2 regions of the Desulfovibrio sp. TomC genome follow, and region 2 is predicted to be linked to the other one. Evidence: predicted binding sites of a transcription regulator. Region 2 holds the regulator's gene; the other holds the start of a gene.
The links. The regulator sigma-54, encoded in region 2, starts transcription at its own class of promoters, with help from an activator protein. The targets are predictions, from matches to a motif close to CTGGCACGGNNNNTGCTT.
Positions count from the first base shown of each region.

Region 1 (3,273 bases), on a different contig from region 2:
GCCCCGTTCGGCCATCTCGGCCAGATTCTTGTTGGTGGCGGCGATGATGCGGATGTCCACGGTCACGGTCTTGTTGCCGCCCACCCGCTCAAAGGCCCGTTCCTGGAGCACGCGCAGGAGCTTGGCCTGGACCCCAAGCGACAGTTCGCCCACTTCGTCGAGAAAAATGGTGCCGCCGTCGGCTTCTTCAAAACGGCCCTTGCGCAGCTGGGTGGCCCCGGTAAACGAGCCCTTCTCATGGCCGAACAGCTCGCTCTCCAGGATGCTTTCCGGCAACGCGGCGCAGTTGAACTTGACCATGGGGCCGTCCGGACGCTGACCGTCGGCATGGATGGCGTTGGCGATCATTTCCTTGCCCACGCCGCTCTCCCCCAGGAGCAGCACCGTGGTCCGGGTCTTGGCCACCTTGTGCAGCACGGCGAACACCTCCATCATGGCCTTGGAGGAGCCGATAAAGGCCGAGGGTTTGAAACGCGCCTGGAGCGCGCCGAGCAGTTCCCGGTGGCGCTCTTCCCACTGCACCTTGTCGACGGTTTCCACCAGATAGAGTTCCACGGCCTGGGCCAGCATGTAGGAGACGACCACCAGGGCGTTGACGTGTTTGTCGAGCAGCTCGTCGCTGTCGTAGAGCCGCACGGCGCTGATGCTGCCGAGCACCTTTTTGCCGCGCAGGATCGGCACGCAGACAAAGGCGTTGTCGCTGTCTTCGGGCCGCGACAGACTGCCGGTGCGGTTCAAGATAGCCGGCTCCTGGCCGATGCGCCGCACCACGATGGGCCGGGCCTCTTCCACCACCTGGCCGGTGATCCCCTCCCCCGGGAAATAGACGCCCCGGGCCTGCTCTTCCTCGGTCAGGCCCAGGCTCTTGTGGATGAAGATGTGGCCGGATTGGCGGTGGTGCAGGTTGACCATGGCCCGGGTGACGCCCATGTCCCGGCGCATGTAGTCAAGCAGAGTATCCAGGGCCAGGGCCAGATCGTTGTGCTCGGAAAGCGCCTTCCCCATCTCGTAGAGCAGCGGCACGATTTTGCCCCGGCACACCCCGGCGTGACATTCCTTCACCCGGGGATCGCTGTGTTTGCAAGCCCCGGCGTGACATTCCTTGACCGAGGCGCTTTCCCCATACTTCTCGTCCATGCGGCCTCGCTTGCGCGCTGCTTTTCAGGGTGGTGTGACAGGTCTTGGCGACGTGCGCCCGACGGGCCCGGGTCCCTGTCCCAGGTCCGAAGCCGGGTCAGCAAGCCACATGCCATTCCCGCCATTTGGGCCACGGCAGCGGCGTAAAACGTATGCTATTTTAGACATATCAAAAAGACAAGCTATTCCAAGGCTATTTTCTTTCCCTCCGACACTTGACCCTGCCGATGGCCTCCCCCTCGGCCTGGGGAACCCAGTCCTTTCGTACCGATGGGTACGTTTTCCACCCATTTTGTAGGCTCGGGCGACAGCACCGTTGCGCAGTCCGGGGCGATGGCGCTCTCAGTCGATCGCCGGCGACATCCCCAGGCGCTCCCGATCGGTCGCGCCGGTCACTGTCCCGCCTTGGGGACGTGATTGTGTACACCACTGTACAACCGGCCTGACAAGGTACATTTGGGTACGTCACAAAAGATTTATCGCTTGGAGCAGACATCAATATGAAGATACAATTCTGTACAACACCACAACGAATAGTTCTCTTTCGTACATCTGGCCTGCTGCCGACACTCATGACCTTGACAATAAAAACATATAATATCAGCATATTAATGACAGATTTTAGGCTGAAACCCTGGATTTTCCCTCCGAGTCATATCCCGAGATTCCGGCTGGCACAGTTATGGCTATACGGCCATACAACAGCGCGACGAACCTTTTCTTCGCGCACTACAGCAAAAGGAGTCCTCCCATGACCCGAAAGATCGCAATTTATGGAAAGGGCGGCATCGGCAAGTCCACCACCACCCAGAATACCGCTGCCGCCATGGCCCACTTCCACGACAAAAAGATCTTTATCCACGGTTGCGATCCCAAGGCTGACTCCACCCGACTGATCCTGGGCGGCAAGCCCCAGGAAACGCTCATGGACGTCTTGCGCGACCAGGGCGCGGAAAAGGTCACCAATGACAAGGTCATCAAGCAGGGGTTTATGGGCATCCATTGCGTGGAGTCCGGCGGTCCCGAACCCGGCGTCGGCTGCGCCGGACGCGGCGTCATCACCGCCATCGATCTCATGGAGGCCAACGGGGCCTACACCGAGGACCTCGACTTCGTCTTCTTCGACGTCCTTGGCGACGTTGTCTGCGGCGGCTTTGCCATGCCGATCCGCGACGGCAAGGCCCAGGAAGTCTACATCGTGGCCTCGGGCGAAATGATGGCCATCTACGCCGCCAACAACATCTGCAAGGGCCTGGTCAAGTACGCCAAGCAGTCCGGCGTGCGCCTGGGCGGGGTCATCTGCAACAGTCGCAAGGTCGACGGAGAGCGGGAATTCCTGGAAGAATTCACCGCCGCCATCGGCACCCAGATGATCCACTTCGTGCCCCGCGACAACATCGTGCAGAAGGCTGAATTCAACAAGAAGACCGTGACCGAATACGACGCCACGGAAAACCAGGCCCTGGAATACAGCGAGCTTGGCCGCAAGATCATCGAAAACAAGAACTTCGTCATCCCCAAGCCCATGACCATGGACGAACTGGAAGCCATGGTCGTCAAGTACGGCATCGCCGACTAACCATTGCCCCCAAAGGAGCAGGCGCATGAAAATGATCAAGGCGATTGTGCGGCCGGAAGCGGCCGAGACCGTGACCGAAGGGCTGGCCAAGGCGGGCTTTTTCACCATGACCAAAATAAACGCCTACGGCCGGGGCAAGCAAAAAGGCATCACCATGGGCGATGTCCACTACGACGAGCTGCCCAAGACCATGATCATGATGGTGGTCGAGGACAAAAACGTCGCGGAAGTACTCAAGATCATCAAATACAAGGCCTACACCGGCAATTTCGGCGACGGCAAAGTGTTTGTCATGCCCGTGGACTCGGTCTTTACCGTCCGAACCGGCGTCAGCGGACTGTAGCGGGAGCCGCCATGAAGGAAATCATCGCCATCATCCGCCCCAAAAAGGTGGGCCAGACCAAGGATGCCCTGGAAACACTCGGGTTCCCCAGCTTCATGGCCGTGCGGGTGCTCGGGCGCGGCCACCAGCGCGGCATCGCCGCCGAACTCAACTGCGATCTGCCCCCCGAACTGCAAGGTCAGGGCAAATCCGGCGGCATGAAATACATCCCCAA
Region 1 is NZ_JSEH01000007.1:164,767-168,039, forward strand. Features, by position in the region: gene NY78_RS08760 (sigma-54-dependent Fis family transcriptional regulator) at 1-1,137, opposite strand, end outside; gene nifH (nitrogenase iron protein) at 1,889-2,716, shown strand; gene NY78_RS08770 (P-II family nitrogen regulator) at 2,742-3,059, shown strand; gene NY78_RS08775 (P-II family nitrogen regulator) at 3,071-3,273, shown strand, end outside.
Region 1: a site for sigma-54 is predicted at 1,809-1,826, ahead of nifH (nitrogenase iron protein). Genes of this name have one in related genera too.

Region 2 (3,273 bases):
TCCCCGGCCCGAGGCTTTAACAGATTCCCCGCGCGGCTGTGTGACAACAACCGCGCGGGGAGATGATTTCTGGCGGACCTAGGCGGCGGTGAGCACCTGCCACAAGGCGGCGTCGTTTTCGGCGTCCAGAAAGGCGCGCCGGAAGGTCTCGTCGGAAAGCAGCCGGGAGATGTGGGCCAGGATGCGCAAATGCAGACCCGCAACATGTTCAGGCGCCAGCACCAGGAAAAAGATGCGGCAGGGCTTGAAGTCCAGCGCATCGAAGCTGACGCCGGCAAGGCTTCTTCCAACGACGATGACGATGCGTTCGAGGCTCTCCATCTTGCCGTGGGGGATGGCCACCCCGTCGCCGATGCCCGTGGTGCCCAGATTTTCGCGGTCAAGCAGCACCTGATGGGCGCGTTTGGCGTCAAACTCGGGCCAGTGCGCCTTGATCGGGGCCACCAATTCCGCCAGCACCTCGGACTTGGACTCCGACGCAAGCTCCCCGATCACGAAATCGGGCTGGAGATAGTCCTCTAACCGCATTTAGACGCCCGTTCCAGGATCGATGAGGCCGAAGTCGCCGTTGCGCAGTCGGTAGATGACATTGGGCCGTTCGCTTTCGGAATTGATAAACACCAGGAACTCGTACTTGAGCGCCTCAAGCTGCATGGCGGCCTCTTCAACGGCCATGGGCTTGGGCTCGTACTTGTCCGTCTCGATGATGGTGGGGATGCGGCCGCCCTCGCTGTCCTCACTGATGCTGATGACGTCCATGCGGACCTGCTCGATGGTCTGGCGACGGCGGTCCTTCTGCTTTTCCCGGAATTTCTTGGCCTGGGCCTCAATTTTGTCGAGAATCAGGTCAATGGTGGAGTACATGTCCTCGGACACTTCGTGGGCCGAGATGTGCATGTTGTCGGCCTGGAAGATCACGTCGGCCATCTGGCGGGTCTTTTCCACAGCCAGATTGACCTGCAACTCCGAAGAGTCCACGGCCGTGGTGTATTTGGCAAGTTTTTCAAAACGCTTGCGGGCATAGTCCCGCAAGTGATCGGATGGTTCAAAATTTTTGAAATTAAAGGTGATGTTCATGTTATCCTCCGGGATGGCGTGGTGTGGGGCCGGGAAAACCCGGTCCGAAGCATCAGAAAACCGCCTTGCGTTTCGACGATGACTCGATGCCCATGGCCGTTCGGTATTTGGCCACGGTTCGCCGGGCGATGTTGATTTGCAGCTCGTCTTTGAGCATATCGGCGATAGCCTCGTCGCTGATGGGCTTTTTGGCGTTCTCGCCGGAAATAATGCGCTTGATCATGGCCTTGACCGACTCCGAACCAACCGTGGTGCCGTCGTCGAGCTCCAGCGAACTGTTAAAGAAGAACTTGAGCTCAAAAATGCCATGGGGCGTGGCCACGTACTTGTTGGAGGTGATGCGGCTGACCGTGGACTCGTGCATGCTGATGTCGTCGGCCACGTCCTTGAGAATGAGCGGCCGAAGCTTGGTCACGCCGTCCTCGAAAAAGCCGCGCTGAAATTTGACCAGGCTCTCAAGCACCTTATACAGTGTTCGCTGGCGCTGATACAGGCTTTTCATGAGCCACATAGCCGAGCGCATCTTGTCTTGCAGGTAGTCCTTATCCTTGTCTTTATTCGGGTTCGTGCCGTCGAGATAGGTCGTGTTGAGCCCCAGGCGGGGCATCCCTTCCTCGTTGAGCACGATAACGAAATCATCCCCGTATTTATACACGAAGGCGTCAGGACTGACGTAGATCGGGTCCCCGGAACCGTAGCTGGCCCCGGGCATGGGATCAAGGGTCTGGATCATCTCCAGGTATTCCTTGAGTTTTTCCATGGTCAGATGAAATTTTTTGCAAAGCGGCTTGTAGCGCTTCTTTTCCAGGTCCTCAAGATGCTCGCGCACCAGTTCAATGAGGATGGTATCTTCGTAGCCGCAGACCTCGATCTGGATCAGCAGACACTCGCTGGGCGTGCGGGCGGCCACGCCCACGGGATCAAGGCGCTGGAGGCGATGGAGCACCGCTTCCACCATGGCCGGTTCGGCCCCGGCCATCCCGGCCAGCTCTTCCACCGTGGCCTGCAGATAGCCCGAGGAGTCCAGGCTGCCGATGATGGCTTCCCCGACTTCCACTTCCTTGGGGGTAAAATTGGACAGATGCATCTGCCAGCCCAGATGCCCGTCCAGGGACGGCTTGGAGGCCAGCCGGGCGTCATAGGCCATGCCCTCTTCGGGAATTTCGGAATCGCGGGACTGAGACTGGCGGCCGGTGCTGGCAAAATCACCAAGGTAGTCATCCCACTCGGCGTTTTTGAGCAGCTCCTTCTCCATGGCTGCGTCCGTGGAATTGCCGGTCGGCCCGAGGTTGTCTTCGGCCATGACCCGTTCAGTTGGCCGGTCGTCCTCGACGGTCTCCTCCAGCATTGGATTTTCCAACAGCTCCTGCTGCACGCTCTCAAGCAGCTCCAACCGGGAAAGTTGAAGGAGTTTGATGGCTTGTTGCAGCTGGGGGGTCATCACCAGCTGTTGGGAAAGCTTGAGCTGCTGCCGCAGTTCCAGGGCCATGCTTACCGCCGTGCGCGTGAGTCGTTTGCGTCCAAGGGTTCTACTCGGTTTGGACGGCGGCCCACAGCCAGCCCGCCCAACAAAAACCATGCCACAATTGCGACCTCGTGGCAATCGGCACAAGCGGCCCTAGTCGAGGAACCACTCATAGGCAGCCCCGAGTTGCCCCTTGGCTGCCAGGATAAACCGCACAGCCTCGCGGACCGCCCCGTGCCCCCCACCCCGGCGCGAGACCCACAGGGCCAGCTCCAGGATCTCCGGTTGGGCATCGGCCACGGTCATGGGCAACCCGACCAGCCCCATGGGGCCGGCGTCCACCCAATCATCGCCCAGATAGGCGGTCTGTTCTGGCGAAACACCCTGGCGTTCCAGAATACCCCGCAGCACGCCCATCTTGCGGTGATGGCCCGGGTGGTACTCGGCAATGCCCAGATCGGCCATGCGCGCGGCCACGGCCGGACTGTCCAGGCCGCTTATGACCGCAACAGCCAGTCCGACAGCCTGGGCCGCCATGAGGCCCAGGCTGTCATGGACATGAAACCGTTTGGTCACCTCGCCACGAGCATCGACATAGATGCCGCCGTCGGTCATGACGCCGTCGACATCAAGAACCAGCAACGCCACTTCCCTGGCCCGGCTGGCGGCCAGATTCGCATCCTCAGGCATACAAAACCTCCAACGGCCGGAGCACACTTCCTCCCCGACCC
Region 2 is NZ_JSEH01000001.1:293,598-296,870, forward strand. Features, by position in the region: gene NY78_RS01405 (PTS sugar transporter subunit IIA) at 79-528, opposite strand; gene hpf (ribosome hibernation-promoting factor, HPF/YfiA family) at 529-1,077, opposite strand; gene rpoN (RNA polymerase factor sigma-54) at 1,130-2,566, opposite strand; gene NY78_RS01420 (KdsC family phosphatase) at 2,696-3,232, opposite strand.